DNA from 4 places in the Pseudomonas sp. GCEP-101 genome. Region 3 is predicted to be linked to each of the others. Evidence: predicted binding sites of a transcription regulator. Region 3 holds the regulator's gene; each other region holds the start of a gene.

Region 1 (4,588 bases), 440 kb from region 3:
ACAGCCTGCCCGACGCGGCGAAGAGCCTGGGAGACCTCGGCAAGCTGCCCATGTCCCTGAAAGTCCTGCTGGAAAACCTGTTGCGCTGGGAAGACGGCAACACCGTTACCGGCGACGACCTCAAGGCCCTGGCCGGCTGGCTGAAGACCCGCAGCTCCGAGCGCGAGATCCAGTACCGCCCCGCCCGCGTGCTGATGCAGGACTTCACCGGGGTGCCCGCGGTAGTCGACCTCGCCGCCATGCGCGACGCCATGGCCAAGGCCGGCGGCGACCCGCAGAAGATCAATCCGCTGTCCCCTGTCGACCTTGTCATCGACCACTCGGTGATGGTGGACAAGTTCGCCAGCCAGTCCGCCTTCGCCCAGAACGTCGAGATAGAGATGGAGCGCAACGGCGAACGTTACGCCTTCCTGCGCTGGGGGCAGAACGCCTTCGACAACTTCCGCGTGGTGCCGCCGGGCACCGGCATCTGCCACCAGGTCAACCTGGAATACCTGGGGCGCACCGTGTGGACCAAGGATGAGGACGGCCGCACCTACGCCTTCCCCGACACCCTGGTCGGCACCGACTCGCACACCACCATGATCAACGGCCTGGGCGTGCTCGGCTGGGGCGTGGGCGGTATCGAGGCGGAAGCGGCCATGCTCGGCCAGCCGGTGTCGATGCTGATTCCCGAGGTCATCGGCTTCAAGCTCACCGGCAAGCTGAAGGAAGGCATCACCGCCACCGACCTGGTGCTGACCGTTACCCAGATGCTGCGCAAGAAAGGCGTTGTAGGAAAGTTCGTCGAATTCTACGGGGACGGCCTCGCCGACCTGCCGCTGGCGGACCGCGCCACCATCGCCAACATGGCGCCCGAATACGGCGCCACGTGCGGCTTCTTCCCGGTGGACGAGATCACCCTGGGTTACCTGCGCCTGTCCGGCCGGCCGGAAGCCACCGTGCAACTGGTGGAGGCCTACAGCAAGGCGCAAGGCCTGTGGCGCGAGAAAGTCCACGAGCCGGTATTCACCGACTCCCTGCAACTGGACATGGGCGACGTCGAAGCCAGCCTCGCCGGCCCCAAGCGCCCGCAGGACCGCGTTGCCCTCGGCCACGTCAGCCAGGCCTTCGATGACTTCCTCGGCCTGCAGATCAAGCCCGCCGCCACCGAGGAAGGCCGCCTGCTCAGCGAGGGCGGCGGTGGCGCTGCCGTCGGCTCGGCGGAGTCCACCGGGGAAGCCGACTACCACTACGAAGGCCAGACCCACCGGCTGAAGAACGGCGCCGTGGTGATCGCCGCCATCACCTCCTGCACCAACACCTCCAACCCCAGCGTGATGATGGCCGCCGGCCTGCTGGCGAAGAAGGCGCTGGAAAAAGGCCTGCAGCGCAAGCCCTGGGTGAAGAGTTCCCTGGCCCCCGGCTCCAAGGTGGTCACCGACTACTTCCACGCCGCCGGCCTGACCCGTTACCTGGACGAACTGGGCTTCGATCTGGTCGGCTATGGCTGCACCACCTGCATCGGCAACTCCGGCCCGCTGCTGGAGCCCATCGAGAAGGCCATCCAGCAGGCCGACCTGACCGTCGCCTCGGTGCTCTCGGGCAACCGCAACTTCGAAGGACGTGTGCACCCGCTGGTGAAAACCAACTGGCTGGCGTCGCCGCCCCTGGTGGTCGCCTATGCCCTCGCCGGCACCGTGCGCATCGACCTGACTAAAGAACCGCTGGGCACCGGCAGGGATGGTCAGCCGGTGTATCTGAAGGACATCTGGCCGACCCAGCAGGAAATCGCCGACGCCGTTCAGAAAGTCGACACGAAAATGTTCCACAAGGAGTACGCCGAAGTCTTCCAGGGCGATGAGAAGTGGCGTGCGATCCAGGTGCCGGACGCCAAGACCTACACCTGGCAGGACGATTCCACCTACATCCAGCATCCGCCGTTCTTCGAACACATCGCCGAGGCACCGCCGCAGGTGGCAGACATCCGTGGCGCGAAGATCCTCGCCCTACTGGGCGACTCGGTGACCACCGACCACATCTCCCCCGCCGGCAACATCAAGAAGGACAGCCCCGCCGGGCGCTACCTCAGCGAGCATGGCGTGGCCTACGCCGACTTCAACTCCTACGGCTCGCGCCGTGGGAATCATGAGGTGATGATGCGCGGCACCTTCGCCAACATCCGCATCAAGAACGAGATGCTGGGCGGCGAGGAAGGCGGCAATACCCTCTATGTACCCACCGGGGAAAAGCTGGCGATCTACGATGCCGCCATGCGCTACCAGCAGGACGGCACGCCCCTGGTGATCGTCGCCGGCAAGGAGTACGGCACCGGCTCGTCCCGCGACTGGGCGGCCAAGGGCACCAACCTGCTGGGCGTGAAAGCGGTGATCGCCGAGAGCTTCGAACGCATCCACCGTTCCAACCTGGTGGGCATGGGCGTGTTGCCGCTGCAGTTCAAGGAGGGCCAGGACCGCAAGGCCCTGAAGCTGAGCGGCAAGGAAGTGCTGAGTATCAGCGGCCTGTCGGGCGAGCTGAAGCCGCACATGCCCCTCACGGTCGCAGTGCAACGCGAGGACGGCAGCCAGGACAGCTTCGAGGTGCTCTGCCGCATCGATACCCAGAACGAAGTCGAGTACTTCAAGGCCGGCGGCATCCTTCACTACGTGCTGCGCAGCCTGATCTAGAGCGCTCCGGCGGCCCGCAACGGGCCGCCCTCTTCGACTTTCGCAAGGCTTCCGGTGACTCATGGCGATAGGCTATCGTCAGCCTACCGGCGTCACTCTTCTGTCATTTTTCTGTGATCGCTATCAAATTTTCGATCTGGCGGCCGATACGCTGGACAGACGTTCCAATTCGCCTTTCTCCAGGATTCCAGCCTGATGCGCAACAACCAGCCGATCACCCAGCGTGAACGCACCTTCCCCGCCGAACAGCGGCTGATCTCCACCACCGACGCACGAGGCGTGATCAGCTACGTCAACGATGCCTTCAGCGCCATCAGCGGCTTCTCCCACGAGGAGTTGGTGGGCTCGCCGCACAACCTGGTGCGCCATCCCGACGTGCCGCCGGCGGTCTTCGCGCACATGTGGACGACGCTGAAGAAGGGTCGACCGTGGATGGGTATCGTCAAGAACCGCTGCAAGAGCGGCGATCACTACTGGGTCAGCGCCTACGTCACGCCCATTTATGAACGCAACGAGATCGTCGGCTACGAGTCGGTGCGGGTGAAACCCAGCGCCGAACAGGTCCGCCGCGCCGAGGCGCTGTATGCGCGGATCAACGCCGGCAAGTCGGCTGTTCCGACCCGTGACCGCTGGTTGCCGGTGTTGCTGGACTGGCTGCCGTTCATCCTGATCGGCCAGATCGGTTTCCTCATCGGCGCCTGGCTCAATTCGCACTGGGGCTTCCTGCTCGCGGCCCTGCTGTCGATCCCGCTGGGCCTGGCCGGATTGGGCTGGCAGCAGCGCGGTCTCAAGCGCCTGCTGCGCCTGGCCGAGCAGACCACCTCCGACCCGCTGATCGCGCAAATGTACACCGACAGCCGCGGCGCCCAGGCACGCCTGGAAATGTCCATTCTCAGCCAGGAAGCACGACTGAAAACCTGTCTGACTCGTCTGCAGGACACCGCCGAAACCCTCACCGAGCAGGCTCGCGAAGCCGACTCCCTGGCCCATCACAGCTCCGCCGGCCTGGACCGTCAGCGCCAGGAGACCGAGCAGGTGGCTACCGCGGTCAACCAGATGGCCGCCACCACGCAGGAAGTGGCCGACAACGTACAACGTACCGCCGACGCTACCCGCCAGGCCAACGACCTGACCACCGAAGGTCGGCAGATCGCCGCGGAAACCCGCGAAGCCATGCAGCGCCTGTCCAGCTCCGTGGGCGAAACCGGCGAAGCAGTCAGCCAACTGGCCCGTGACAGCGAGCAGATCGGCGGCGTGGTGGATGTGATCAAGGGCATCGCCGACCAGACCAACCTGCTGGCGCTCAATGCCGCCATCGAGGCGGCGCGCGCCGGCGAGATGGGCCGCGGTTTCGCCGTGGTGGCCGACGAAGTGCGCCAGCTGGCCCAGCGTACCGCCGAGTCCACCGGGCAGATTCACCAGCTCATCGCCAACCTGCAGAACACCGCCACCGAGGCGGTACGCGCCATGGATTCCGGCCGCCGCCAGGCCGACGAGGGCGTGGAGCGCGTGCTGCAGGCGGACAACGCCCTGGTGGGCATCAGCGATGCGGTGGCCAACATTACCGAAATGACCACCCAGATCGCCGCCGCCGCGGAAGAACAGAGCGCGGTGGCCGAGGAGATCAACCGCAACATCAGCACCATCGCCAACCTGGCCGATCAGACCTCCGGCGAGGCCCAGCGCACTGCCCTGCTCAGCGAAGAACTGACACAGACCGCGCAGCGACAGTATTCGCTGGTGGAGCGTTTCAACCGCTGATCCAGAGACCACCTGTAGGAGCGAGCTTGCTCGCGAACGAACTGGCCGGCAGCCGCAATGGCGGATAACGCCTGAAGCGTTATTCGCCCTACGCCTCGTCTCGACCGGGTAAGGTTCGCGAGCAAGCTCGCTCCTACAAGGTTCAGGCCGGCAGCGTTCGA
Region 2 (4,588 bases), 2.5 Mb from region 3:
GCTGGGGCCGGAGCTGCCGATGCTGATTGCGCTGTGCTTCGCCCTGTCGCTGATCCCGGTGGCGATCACCCACAAGGTCCACCCTGCGCCGCTGCGTCCGGCGCCGCTGGAGCCCCGCTTCTTCATCAAGCGGGTGCCGCAGTCGCTGACCACGGTGCTGGTGTCCGGGCTGGTGGTCGGCTCGTTCTACGGCCTGGCGCCGCTCTACGCGGTGGACCAGGGCCTGAGCACCGAGGAGATCGGCCTGTTCATGGGCGGCTGCATCTTCGCCGGCCTGCTGGTGCAGTGGCCGCTGGGTTGGCTGTCGGACCGCATCGACCGTGCCGTGCTGATCCGCAATGCAGCCATCCTGCTGTTGCTGGTGGCCCTGCCGCTGGCCGCGCTGCCGTTGCTGCCGGTGCCGCCGCTGAGCCTGGCGCTGCTGTTGCCGATGGGCTTCCTGGTCTGCCTCGTGCAGTTCACCCTCTACCCGTTGGCGGTGGCGTTCTCCAACGACCACGTCGAGGGCGAGCGCCGTGTGTCCCTGACCGCCATGCTGCTGGTGACCTTCGGCGTCGGCGCCTGCGTCGGCCCGCTGGCGGCCGGCGCGCTGATGAAGGTGTTCGGCAGCAACATGCTCTATGCCTTCGTCTGCGCCTGCTCCTTGATTCTCATCTGGCGCGTGCAGCCGGAGAAGGTCAGCGGCGTGCACCGGGTCGACGAGGCGCCGGTCAAGCATGTCGCCACGCCGGACAGCCTGGCATCCTCGCCGCTGTCTGCCGCCCTCGACCCGCGCGTCGACGAAGCGGCGGTGAAGGAGCAGATGACCCGCAACGACACCAGCGCGCCGGTGACCGAGTCGGAAGCGGAAGCAGAGGAAGAAAGCCGGCCCGCGTGAGGCGGCAAGGGAAGGGCGGCAAGCGCGTGCCGCCCGGGACGGGCTAGAACAGCTCGTCCTTCTCGAAGCGCCGGGCTTCGCGCTGCAACTGGTAGACGAAGCGCTCGATGTTGCGCTGGGCCAGGCCGCTCATCTGGTGAAAACGCATGCCGGCGAAGCTGTAGCCGACCTTCTCCTCGAAATGCACGTGGCGCAGTTCGACGGCCATGGTCAGGGCGCCGAAGGGCAGGCGCGCGGTGAATTCCTCATAGACCTGGCCGGGTTGCAGGCGCTCGGCGGCATTGCCTTCCAGGCGGATCTTGCAGCCGGTGGCGGAGATGTCGATCAGGCTGCCCTTGAGTGGCGACTTCAGCTTGCTCCCGCCGATTTCCACCGCCACCGGCTGGCCCTGGCCCACGGGGGCGCGGAAGGCGTTGCGGCGCTGGTGGTAGAGCATCTCGGCGGGCACCGGCAGCCAGTAGCAGCGGGCGCCGTCGATCTCGGAGAAGAAGGCGTTCTGGGTGCTTTCCCAGGCGATGCGCACGCCTTCATGGAAGGCCTCGATGCGAAATTGCTCGCCGTTCTGCAGGAAGCGTTCGCCATCGTTGGGGATGAGCTCGTCGAGGGCGACGATGTTGCGCTCGCGGTTGATCTCGACGACGAAGCTCTGGAAGCGCTGGCCTCGGCCTTCGAAGGTGATCACCAGGGGATCGTGACTGTCCATCAGCATTTTCAGGCTGGCGTGGATCTCCACCGGAGCTTTCAACACCTTCGGTGGTTGAGGGCCATTTTCCTCGGCGAACAGATTGGACACGGTCCGCAGGTCTCCATTGTGTTTGTTATGTGTCGTGCACGGGCAGGGCCGATAGTGGCATTCTGCCCTAGGGCGGGCCTTCAGGCCAGAGGAGGTCAGGCCTGGCTGAGCGGACGCTGGCGGTTGCCCTGGGTCGAGCCGCCGTAGCGGTCATACAGGCGCGGGGTGTCCTGGCCGCGCAGGATGTCGAGCGTGCGCTCGGTGCTGGCCTGGCCGGAGCGGATGATGCGGCCGTTGCGCTGGTTGGCTTCCTGGCAGCGCTCGAGCAGCGCGCCAAGTTCCTGCGCGCGCTCGGTCAGCGCGGCATTGCCGGTGGCCTGGGCGATCTGCGCGAGGCCCTCGCTGTCGGCGCTGACCCCGGCCTGCTGCAGTGCCTGGGTGCGGATGCGGCCGTTCTGCTCGAGCTGTTGCAGCAGCGGCAGCTTGCTGTCGAGCAGCTTCTGCAACTGGTCCAGATCACGCGCTTGCAGCGCCTGGTACTCGTCGTCGATCAGCTGCAGCAGCTGGCTGGCTGCTTCGATGTCGCCGGTGATCAGGGAAAGCAGGGCATCGGACATCTTCGGCTCGGCGTTCTAGCGGTTGACCCGGCGCTGACTGGACTCAGCGCTGGGATTCGAAATCGAGCAGCTTGCTGGCGACTTTCTGGCTGTCGACCTGGTAGCTGCCGTCAGCGATGGCCGCCTTGAGGCGAGCCACTTTCTCGTTGTCGACCACGGGCTGGTCCTTCAGTTGATCGCTTACTTTCTGCAGCTGCTGTGCCGTATCGCTGAGCTGTACCGGTTCGCCGCTCTTGGCCGGGGCGTTGACGGAGGCATTCTCGGCGGCGGCTTCGCTGCGACCGCTCTGGGCAGCACTGCTACGGCCAGTGCTGGCTGTCGTAGAGGCCGGGTTCAGCCGGTTGAAGTCGATGACCATGGTGGGAAACCTCTGGAGGTATTGGACGCTTGCCAAGCTTTTCGGCCGCCTTGAGAGAAACTTTAGGCCGAATTTTCGTGCACCCGCGCACATTTTGCAGAGGGCTGCGTCCATCATGCCAGAAAAGGCCGGAGTCGGAGAGCTACAGGCTGACTTCCACCGTCCCCGGCTCGACCACACGAGCCCTCACGATACGCTGCGAGCGCAGGTTGCGCACGCGGATCTGCTCGCCGGGCACCCCGTCGGAAAGCGCCTCGCCGGGCATGAACACGTTGATCGCACTGGTCTTGGCGCGGATCACCACCTGGTCGCCCTTGCGCACCGCCGCCGCCTGTTCGAGGAACACCGGCGCCAGCACCTGGTCGTTGACGGTCGGGCGCTTGAGTTTCATCCCGACCACCTGGTTGGGGTCGGTCAGAAAGCCCTGGCTGAGCTGGCCGACGTCGCGCTCGACCACGCTGATGTCGCCCGGCTCGATGACGTGGTTGCGTTGCAGCGGCAGGGTGGTGACGACAACTTGACGGAACAGCCTGACCGTCGCCGGCACGAACACCGTCCACGGCGAGCTGCCCTCGCAGAGCACCCGCACGGTGACCCGACCAACGGGCTGCGCCGGGCTTTCCAGCTTCTGTGTCAGGTCCTTGTCGCACTCCGCCAGGCGCAGCCTGGGGTCGATGCGTGCGACTTCGATCTCGTAGCGTGCGTCTATGCCCGAGGTCTGCAGATAATCTTCCACCTTGAACTCAAGAAAGCCCTGGGTGGAGCCGATAAGGATCTCAGGCGCGGTGAAGCCTTCCGCCCCAGCCGGGGAGAGGGTCAGCGCACCCGTCATGCCGAGCAGCGCCGCCACCAGGGTGCGCGCGAGTCTGGGCTGTCGGAAAAATGTCGTTGCCTGTTTCATGCAACGATCCTAGCAATGGTCATGCCGTCTTCGTGAGTCGGGGCGGCGTTGCGTGCACAGGAGGCTCAATGGCCGGAGTCATGGATTCGGTCAACCAGCGTACGCAGCTGGTTGGCCAGAATCGTCTCGAACTGCTGCTGTTTCGCTTGAACGGCAGCCAGCTGTACGGGATCAACGTGTTCAAGGTGAAGGAGGTGCTGCAGTGCCCCCGCCTGACCGTGATGCCCAAGTCCAGCCAGGTGGTGCGCGGGGTGGCGAACATCCGCGGCGGCACCATTCCGATCCTCGATCTGGCGCTGGCCACGGGGCGGCACGCCCTGCGGGACATCGCCAACAGCTTCGTGATCATCACCGAGTACAACACCAAGGTGCAGGGCTTCCTGGTGCACTCGGTGGAGCGCATCGTCAACATGAACTGGGAGTCGATCCATCCGCCACCCAAGGGCACCGGCCGCGATCACTACCTGACGGCGGTGACGCGGGTGGACAACCAGCTGGTGGAAATCATCGACGTGGAGAAGATCCTCGCCGAAGTGGCGCCGACCTCGGAGGACATCTCCGATGGCGTGCTGGATGCCGAGACCCAGGCCCGCGCGGTGAGCAAGCGCGTGCTGGTGGTGGACGACTCCTCGGTGGCGCGCAAGCAGCTGGTGCGTTGCCTGGAGACCGTCGGCGTGGAAGTGCTGGCGCTCAACGACGGCCGCCAGGCGCTGGATTACCTGCACCAGATGGTCGAAGCCGGCGGGCACCCGGGCAGCGATCTGCTGATGGTCATCTCGGATATCGAGATGCCGGAGATGGATGGCTACACCCTCACGGCGGAAATCCGTCACGACCCGCGCATGCAGGATCTGCACATTCTCCTGCATACTTCGCTGTCCGGGGTGTTCAACCAGGCCATGGTGAAGAAGGTCGGCGCTGACGACTTCCTCGCCAAGTTCCGCCCTGATGACCTGGCGGCCCGTGTGTCGGACCGCATCAAGGCAGTGGATGGCGCGACGGCCTGAGCCGTTGTGATGAGGTGCGGGCGGCGCCGGTGTCGCCCGCATCGTCTAAGGTTTTTTTGAACACCGGTCAGACCGCTGTCGTCGTAGCACTGACA
Region 3 (4,588 bases):
CTGGCGCGCAAGCGCCTGGTGCTGATCGATACCGCGGGCCTGCCGGCCAACGACCCGGCGCTGCGCATGCAGCTCGAGGCGCTGTCGTCGCTGAGCCTGAACGTGAAGAATTACCTGGTGCTGGCCGCGACCAGCCAGAGCCAGGTGCTCAAGGCCGCCTGGCAGAACTATCGTTCCTGTGGGCTGGCCGGGTGCATCCTGACCAAACTGGACGAAGCGGGCAGCCTCGGGGAAGCTCTGGCTCTGGCTATCAGCCAGCATCTCCCGGTAGCCTATCTGGCTGACGGGCCGAAGATCCCGGATGACCTGCACCTGGCACGCGCGCACCAACTGGTGAGCCGCGCGGTGAGCCTGCAGTCGCCGGAAGAGCCCTGCGAAGACGCCATGGCCGACCTGTTCGCCGGCCTTTACCAGCAGCCGGTGCGTCGCGCCAGCTGACGATTGTGAGCCCCGGGTAGGGGCGCGGGGCGGCCGCTTGGGTCGCCCAAGCGATGCGGATGCTCTGCACGATGATCCGCGAGCACCGGCAGCAGGGGAGCACCGCAGCCGGAATAGCCGAAACGCTGGTGCGTGACGGTCGAACGACGAGACAAGGTATTGATATGGGCATGCATCCCGTTCAGGTAATCGCAGTCACCGGTGGCAAGGGTGGCGTGGGCAAGACCAACGTGTCGGTGAACCTGTCGCTGGCGCTGGCCGACCTGGGTCGCCGCGTCATGCTGCTGGACGCCGACCTGGGCCTGGCCAACGTCGACGTGCTGCTGGGCCTGTCGCCCAAGCGCACGCTGGCCGACGTGATCGAAGGCGAATGCGACCTGCGTGACGTGATCCTCCAGGGCCCGGGCGGTATCCGCATCGTTCCGGCGGCCTCGGGCACCCAGAGCATGGTCCACCTCACGCCGATGCAGCACGCCGGCCTGATCCAGGCCTTCAGCGACATCAGCGACAACATCGACGTGCTGGTGGTGGACACCGCCGCCGGCATCGGCGACTCGGTGGTGAGCTTCGTCCGCGCCGCGCAGGAAGTGCTGCTGGTCGTTTGCGATGAACCCACGTCCATCACCGATGCCTATGCTTTGATCAAGCTGCTCAACCGCGACTACGGCATGACCCGTTTCCGCGTGCTGGCGAACATGGCGCACAGCCCCCAGGAGGGCCGCAACCTGTTCGCCAAGCTGACCAAGGTCACCGACCGCTTCCTCGACGTGGCCCTGCAGTACGTGGGCGCCATTCCCTACGACGAGTCGGTGCGCAAGGCGGTGCAGAAGCAGCGTTCGGTGTATGAGGCGTTCCCGCGCAGCAAGGCGTCCCTGGCCTTCCGTGCGGTGGCGCAGAAGGTCGACAGCTGGCCGCTGCCGGCCAACCCTCGAGGGCACCTGGAGTTCTTCGTCGAGCGCCTGGTGCAACATCCCACGGGTTCGGCCGTATGACCGCGGCCTCCGGAGCGCGTATGTACAGCAAGGCGCAGGCGCACAACTCCCAGGAACTGCTGATCCAGAAGCATGCCCCGCTGGTGAAGCGTATCGCCTACCACCTGCTCGGCCGCCTGCCGGCCAGCGTGCAGGTGGAAGACCTGATGCAGGCCGGCATGATCGGCCTGCTGGAGGCGGCGAAGAAATACGACGCGGGCAAGGGCGCGAGCTTCGAGACCTACGCCGGCATCCGCATCCGCGGCGCCATGCTCGACGAGGTGCGCAAGGGCGACTGGGCCCCGCGTTCGGTGCACCGCAACACCCGCATGGTCAGCGACGCCATCCGCGCCGTCGAGGCGCGCACCGGACGCGACGCTAAAGATCAGGAGGTTGCTGCCGAACTCAATATGAGCCTCGAAGATTATTACGGCATCCTCAGCGACACCCAGGGCAGCCGTCTGTACAGCTTCGACGACATGTTGCAGGACGGCGAACAAAGTGGCGGCCTTGCCGAAGACGCATCGCACCACGACAACGAGCCGTCCCACGGGCTGGAGGACGAACGCTTCCAGGCGGCGCTGGCCGACGCCATCACCAAGCTGCCCGAGCGCGAGCGGCTGGTGCTGGCCCTGTACTACGACGAGGAACTCAACCTCAAGGAGATCGGCGAAGTACTGGGCGTCAGCGAATCCCGGGTCAGCCAGTTGCACAGCCAGTGCGCCGCGCGCTTGCGTTCGCGTCTGGCGGAGTGGCGCGCTCGCTGAGCATCGGGTAGTTTCGCGCCTGCTTGTTCCTAGCGAAAAGGCTGAAGGGATTTTCCTTAGGCAAGTTATAGGCTTACGAATTTTTTGGGTGACGTTCCCTTGACGCGCCCATGGCGAGAGCGCACGACGCTCGATGAATTGACGGCACGCCCGCCAGGGCGCGTTTGGTATCGATGGAGGCAGGTTTGGACAAGAACATGAAAATTCTCATCGTGGACGACTTTTCCACGATGAGGCGCATCATCAAGAACCTCCTGCGAGACCTGGGGTTCACCAACACCGCAGAGGCCGACGACGGCACCACTGCGCTGCCGATGCTGCACAGCGGCAACTTCGACTTCCTCGTTACCGACTGGAACATGCCCGGCATGACCGGGATCGACCTGCTCCGTGCGGTCCGCGCCGACGAGCGCCTCAAGCACCTGCCGGTGCTGATGGTCACCGCCGAAGCCAAGCGCGACCAGATCATCGAAGCGGCCCAGGCCGGGGTCAACGGCTATGTGGTCAAGCCTTTCACCGCTCAGGTGCTGAAAGAAAAGATCGAGAAGATTTTCGAGCGGGTCGGCAGCTGAGGCTGGCCAAGAGGGCGTCATGGATTTCAACGAATCCGCGGGTGACTTCGAGTCGACCCTGAAAAAACACGCGCGCGAATTGGTCGACTGCCTCGAGCAGGGCGACGTTCAGACCGCCGTGCAGCTGATCTCCGAGCTCAACCAGGCGCGTGATCGCGGGCTCTACCAGGAGGTAGGCAAGCTCACCCGCGAATTGCACAACGCCATCGTCAACTTCCAGATCGACCCCAACTCCCGGCACGCCGAGGAGATGTCGCAGATCGCCGATGCAACCGACCGCCTGTCCTACGTGGTGACGATGACCGAGAAAGCGGCCAATCGCACCATGGACCTGGTGGAGGAGTGCACCCCGGTGGTGATGCACATCGAGACCCAGGCCAAGGAGCTGCAGGAAGACTGGTCGCGCTTCATGCGCCGCGAGCTGGGCCCCGAGGCCTTCCGCGAGCTGGCCAAGCGCGTCGAGCAGTTCCTCTACATCAGCGCCCAGGACAGCCGCAAGCTCTCCGCGCACCTGAACGACATCCTGCTGGCGCAGGACTTCCAGGACCTCACCGGGCAAGTGATCAAGCGCGTCACCAAGCTGGTGACCGAGGTCGAGTCGAACCTGGTGAAGCTGGTCTGGATGGCAGGGCAGGTCGATCGCTACGCCGGCATCGAGCATGACCACGACAGCATGCGCGACGCGGTGGAAAAAGAAAGATCGGCCAAGGGTGAAGGTCCGCAGATTGCTGCCGATACAAGAAAAGACGTCGTGTCCGGTCAGGACGATGTCGACGACCTGTTATCCAGCCTTGGTTTTTAAGCGTCCGCTGACGCTGTAGAGGGAGCACCCGAATGAGCTTCGACGCCGATGACGAGATCCTCCAGGACTTCCTGGTGGAGGCCGGCGAGATCCTCGAGCAACTGTCCGAGCAACTGGTCGAGCTGGAAAGCCGCCCGGATGACATGGACCTGCTCAATGCCATCTTCCGTGGGTTCCACACCGTCAAGGGTGGGGCGGGCTTCCTCCAGCTGAACGCGCTGGTGGAGTGCTGCCACATCGCTGAAAACGTCTTCGACATGCTGCGCAAGGGCGAACGCCGCGTGGATGCCGAGCTGATGGACGTGATGCTGCAGGCGCTGGATACCGTCAATGTGATGTTCCAGCAGGTGCGGGATGCGCAGGAGCCGACGCCGGCCACGCCCGAGCTGCTCGCTGCCCTGTCGCGCCTGGCCGATCCGGATGCCGCGCCGGCCGAAGCTCCGGCCGCCGAGCCCGTCGTCGAACCCGCGCCGGCGGCTGCGGCAGCCTATGGCGACATCACCGACGCCGAGTTCGAGCAACTGATGGATGCGCTCGAGCCCGCCGCCGAAGCGCCCGCGGCGCCCGTGGGCGCCGGTGGCGACGACATCACCGACGACGAATTCGAAGCGCTTCTCGACCAGTTGCACGGCAAGGGCCAGTTCAGCGCTGGCGCCAAGGAGCCGGCCAAGGCTGCTCCGGCGCCGGCCGCCGAAGCGCCGGCCGGTGGCGACGAGATCAGCGACGACGAGTTCGAAGCGCTGCTCGACCAGTTGCATGGCAAGGGCCAGTTCACCGGCGCCAAGGAGGAAGCCCCGGCTCCCGCCGAAGCGGCTGCCGAGAAGAAAGCCGAGCAAGCGCCGGCACCTGGCGGCGACGACAACATCACCGACGACGAATTCGAGAAGCTGCTCGACGAGTTGCACGGCAAGGGCCAGTTCACCGGCGCGAAGGAAGAGCCAGCGGCGGCCAAGCCGGCGGCGCCAGCCCCCGCGCCCAAGCCTGCTGCGGCGCCGGCACCGGCTGCTGCGGCGGCCAAACCTGCCGCTGCCAAGCCTG
Region 4 (4,588 bases), 1.2 Mb from region 3:
CCGGCCAGCGGCATGTGCACGCGGTGGTAGTCCTTGGGCGACAGGTAGACGGTGGCGAAGTCGCCGCCCATGAACGGCGCGGCGCGCTCGGCGTCGCCGCCCAGCAGCTCCATCAGGCTGTAGCTGTGGCCCTTGGCCTGGAACACGCGGCCGTGCTCGATGGGGCCGAGCTGGCTGATGGCGCCGTCGGCGGGGCTGAGCACCGCGCCGGGGGTTTCGTCCAGCGGGCGGGCGCCGTCTTTCAGGGCGCGGGTGAAGAAGGCATTGAAGTGCTCATAGGCGCGCAGGTCCTCGACCTGGGCTTCGCGCATGTCCACCTGGTAGCGGCGGGCGAACCAGGGAATCAGGCGGTCCTTGAACCAGGGCGCGCGGCACTCGGCGGCGCAGCCGATCAGGCGCGACAGCAGGTGGTGCGGCAGCAGGTACTGGGCGAGGATGAACAGACGATCTTTGAACGACATTCCTTAAACCTCTACGGGGGTGTCGGGATGGTTGCCCCATTCCGACCAGGAACCGGCATAGCCCTTGACCCGCGGATAGCCGAGGGCCTTGGCCACCAGGTAGGTGAAGCCGGAACGATGGTGGGTCTGGCAGTGGGTGATCACTTCCTTGTCCTTGGTGATGCCCAGGTCCTGGAGGATCTGCGGCATATCGGTACGGATGCGCAGGGCGCGGGCCGGGTCCATGCCGGCGGTCCATTCGAAATTCACGGCGCCGGGCACGTGCCCGCCCTTGGCGGCGAGCACTTTCTGGCCGCTGTACTCGCTGGGGTTGCGCGCATCCCAGACGGCCAGGTCGGCGGCGCCCAGGCGGCTTTGCAGGTATTCGCGGGTAGCGGTGGGTTCGTCGTGCAGGGTCAGCGGCAGCGGGCCGCCGGCGGGCGCGGGGACGTCTTCGCTCAGCGGCAGGCCGTCGGCGAGCCAGGCGTGCAGGCCGCCGTCGACGTAGTGGTACTTGTCGTGGCCGATCACGTCCAGCAGCCAGATGAAGCGGCCGGCCCAGCCGCCGCCTTCGTCGTCGTAGACCACGTAGACGGCATCGGGGTTGTGGCCCAGTTCGCCGAACAGCGCTTCCAGGTCGGGCTTGGCCGGCAGCAGGCCCGGGGCCGGCGTGCCGCCCAGCTGGGTGCGCGCGGGGGCGACGAAACGGGCGCCGGGGATGTGGCCCTGGGCGTAGCGCGCGGCGCTGGTCAGGTCGACCAGGATCAGTTCGGGGGCATCGAGGCGGCTGGCGAGGTCAGCCGGTTCGATCACCAGGGGCAGGGCGGAAAAGGCGGACATGTCGGAGTCTCCCGGCGAGAGCAGTGGGGGAGGCAACGTGAGCTCGCGCCCTGGGCTACCCCTTGAGGGCGGTTAGTTTAAAGGGGACGCGGCGGGGCGCAAACCTTTCCGGATCAGGCGCCCCGCGCCATCTGCTTCACCGCGTGCTCGATGCACTGCACGGTGCGGCCGAAGGCCTGGGCGTGCAGGTCCGCCAGGGGCTGACCGTGGCGGTCGCAGACCACCAGCATGACCACGCGCACGCCGTTGCCCAGCGAGCGCAGCAGCAGGTGTTCGCTGGGAAGCAGCGCCTTCAGCGTGCCCGGAATCAGCGCCGAGAATTCCGCCATGTTCGCCGGGCTCAGGCGCAACTGCCCGGGTTGTTGCAGGAGTTTGCGCAGCACCGGGCTGGCGGCGACCTCCAGCTTGAAGTCGCCGATCTCGCCGTCCAGGCCGAAGTGCCGGCGCGCCTGCAACCAGCCGCCGCCCTTGTCGGCCAGCAGGATCATCCCGCGTTGCAGCCCGCAGGCCTGCAAGGCGGCGCTGGCGCAATCGAGCAACTGCACGGCGTTGCCGAACGGGCTGGGCGTCTGCATCAGCCGGGCGCACTGGCGGCGCCAGTCGTCGAGGGTGTCCGGGGCCTTGGCCGGTTCCTCGGCCTTCGGGCCATTGAGCCAGCGGCGCGCATCCCAGGGCCAGAGGAGCGCCTCGGCCGGGTGCCAGAGCAGCGGGCGGGCGTGGCGGCGCGCGCTTTGCGCGGCCAGGCCGTGGACGGTCTGCTGCAGCTCCTCCAGGGGCATCTGCAAGTACAGGCTGGTCAGGCGCTGCCAGCGCAGCATGTGCACGCCGCCCCAGGACTGGTGCGCCGCCATGGCGAGGCTGTTGGCCAGCAGGATGGTGTTGGCCGGGCGGGTCAGCCAGCGTTGCAGTTCCGGATCGGCGTCCAGGCGTTGTTGCTGGCCCAGCGGTTCGAGTTCGGTGTGGGCGACGTGCAGGGCGCGCACCAGCAGGCGCTTGTCGTCGCTGAGCAGGGCATAGCCCTGGCCGACCCAGTCCGGCAATCGCCAGCTGTCGGCCAGCGCGCGGCACAGCGGCAGCAGAGGGGTGCCGAGCAGCTCCTCCTCGACTTCGCTGCTGCAGCGGCCCAGGCCGTAGACCTGGCGTTGCCAGTTCTCCACCAGTTCCGGCCTGGCGGTGGCCAGTGCCCACAGTGGCGCGAGGGTGAACAGGCTGCCCCAGTGGATTTCTTGCCAGAGCCGCGCCAGGCGGTTGGCGAACAGGCCGCTGGCCTGCTGCATGGCGTGGCGGCTGATCAGCAGCAACTGGTTCAGGGCGCGCGGCATCTGTGCTTCCGGCACCGCCGGCAGGCGCTCCAGCAACTGGCTGGCGCGGGACAGGCCCAGGCGGTTGAGGGCGACCTCCAGGCTTTCCGCCGGATTGTCCCGGGCGCTGGGCGCGCGGTTGGCCTCGCGCAGGATGGCGAAGGCCAGCGTCGGCGCGTCCTGCAGCAGCTCGGCGATGTCGCGGATCGAGCGGCGACTGTCGTTCAGCGCCCGGCGAATGTCATCGCGCTGCTCCAGCGGAACCGGCAGCGGCAGATCTTCCAGCTGGGTAAGCCAGGCCTTGAGACGCTCGGGATGAAGCATTTGCTTGGGCATGCGTGAGGCGCCGAACTGGTTTTTAGTGTTTTCGGCCTATAGTCTTGCCCGAAATCTCCGATAACAACAGGGAGGCGGGAATCATGCCTCTCTTTCTGTTCACCGTTTCAGTCCGGTCCCCATGGCAAAAATCATCGGCATCATCGTCATTCTGGGCAGCGTCCTCGGCGGCTACATGCTCTCCGGCGGCAAGATCGCGGCCATCATCCAGCCGTTCGAAGTGCTGATCATCGGCGGCGCGGCGCTGGGTGCCTTCCTCCAGGCCAACCCCGGCAGCACCTTCATGACCGTGCTGAAGAAGGCGCCGAAGATGTTCGGCAACCGCTTCACCCACACCTTCTACCTGGAAGTGCTGGGGATGCTCTACGAGGTGCTCAACAAGAGCCGCCGCGAAGGCATGATGGCCATCGAGGCCGACGTCGAGGACCCGGCCGCCAGCCCGATCTTCAGCAAGTACCCGGCCGTGCTCAAGGATGAACGCATGACGGCGTACGTCTGCGACTACCTGCGCATCATGTCCTCCGGCAACATGGCGCCCCACGAGCTGGAAGGCCTGTTCGACATGGAGCTGGGCAGCCTCAAGGAGGACCTGGAGCACCCGGCCCACGCCGTGACCCGTGTCGCCGACGCCCTGCCGGGCTTCGGTATCGTCGCCGCGGTACTGGGCATCGTGATCACCATGGCCCTGCTCGGCCAGGGCAGCCAGGCCGAGATCGGCCACCACGTCGCCGCGGCGCTGGTAGGCACCTTCCTCGGTATTCTCGCCGCCTATGGCTTCGTCGGCCCGCTGGCCAACGCCCTGGAGCACGACGCCAAGGAAGAACTGAACCTCTACGAAGCGATCAAGGCCTGCCTGGTGGCGTCCGCCTCCGGCATGCCACCGTCGCTGGCCGTGGAGTTCGGCCGCAAGGTGCTGCTGCCGGCGCACCGCCCGAGCTTCAGCGAACTGGAGCAGGCCGTTCGCGGTCGCTGATGGGTCGTCTGACGCATGGATAATAACCAGCCGATCATCGTCAAGCGCATCAAGCGCTATGCCGCCGGCCACCATGGCGGTGGCTGGAAGATCGCCTTCGCCGACTTCGCCACCGCCATGATGGCGTTCTTCCTCGTGCTCTGGCTGCTGTCGTCGGCCACGCCGGAGCAGAAGAAGGCCATCTCCGGCTATTTCCAGGATCCCATCGGCTTCACCGAGAGCGCCAGCCCCTACGTCATCGACCTGGGCGGCACGCCGACGCCGGCGCCGGACAAGACCCTGAACCCGCAGATCCAGGCCCAGCCGGATGCCGACGAGACGCGGGTCAACCCGGACGAGAACGCCAAGATCAACGAGCAGCAGGCCCAGGATGTCGCCGAGCAGGTGGAGAAGGAGCGTCTGGAGCTGTTGCTGCAGGAACTGCAGAACAAGGTCGACGAGAACCCGACGCTGAAGCGCTTCAAGGACCAGATTCTCTTCGAGATCACCCAGGACGGCCTGCGCATCCAGATCGTCGATTCGGACAACCGGCCGATGTTCGACCTGGGCAGCGCGCGCCTGCAGCCGTACTTCGAGGACATCCTGCTGGCGCTGGCCGAGACCATCAAGCAGGTACCGAACAAGATCAGCATCAGCGGCCACACCGACGCCAAGCCCTACGCCGGCAACGGCGAGTTCGGCAACTGGGAGCTGTCCGC

Evidence for each region. Region 3 encodes FliA, which starts transcription of late flagellar genes. Its sites were predicted from a motif close to CTAAAGTTTNNNNNNNNNNNGCCGNTAA; they were not measured.
Region 1: a site for FliA is predicted at 2,789-2,816, ahead of N0B71_RS25960 (methyl-accepting chemotaxis protein). Genes of this name have one in related genera too.
Region 2: a site for FliA is predicted at 2,624-2,651, ahead of flgM (flagellar biosynthesis anti-sigma factor FlgM). Genes of this name have one in related genera too.
Region 4: a site for FliA is predicted at 2,954-2,981, ahead of motA (flagellar motor stator protein MotA). Genes of this name have one in related genera too.

The regions. Positions count from the first base shown of each region.
Region 1 covers NZ_CP104011.1:5,762,774-5,767,361, forward strand. The annotation lists gene acnA (aconitate hydratase AcnA) at 1-2,666, shown strand, start outside; gene N0B71_RS25960 (methyl-accepting chemotaxis protein) at 2,862-4,427, shown strand.
Region 2 covers NZ_CP104011.1:3,744,825-3,749,412, forward strand. The annotation lists gene N0B71_RS17185 (MFS transporter) at 1-877, shown strand, start outside; gene N0B71_RS17190 (flagellar brake protein) at 921-1,670, opposite strand; gene N0B71_RS17195 (flagella synthesis protein FlgN) at 1,766-2,227, opposite strand; gene flgM (flagellar biosynthesis anti-sigma factor FlgM) at 2,271-2,585, opposite strand; gene flgA (flagellar basal body P-ring formation chaperone FlgA) at 2,728-3,417, opposite strand; gene N0B71_RS17210 (chemotaxis protein CheV) at 3,555-4,493, shown strand.
Region 3 covers NZ_CP104011.1:6,197,936-6,202,523, reverse strand. The annotation lists gene flhF (flagellar biosynthesis protein FlhF) at 1-438, shown strand, start outside; gene fleN (flagellar synthesis regulator FleN) at 603-1,430, shown strand; gene fliA (RNA polymerase sigma factor FliA) at 1,427-2,176, shown strand; gene N0B71_RS28005 (chemotaxis response regulator CheY) at 2,374-2,748, shown strand; gene N0B71_RS28000 (protein phosphatase CheZ) at 2,768-3,550, shown strand; gene N0B71_RS27995 (chemotaxis protein CheA) at 3,583-4,588, shown strand, end outside.
Region 4 covers NZ_CP104011.1:1,136,791-1,141,378, reverse strand. The annotation lists gene asd (archaetidylserine decarboxylase) at 1-461, opposite strand, end outside; gene rhdA (thiosulfate sulfurtransferase) at 465-1,280, opposite strand; gene N0B71_RS05285 (HDOD domain-containing protein) at 1,394-2,917, opposite strand; gene motA (flagellar motor stator protein MotA) at 3,039-3,890, shown strand; gene motB (flagellar motor protein MotB) at 3,906-4,588, shown strand, end outside.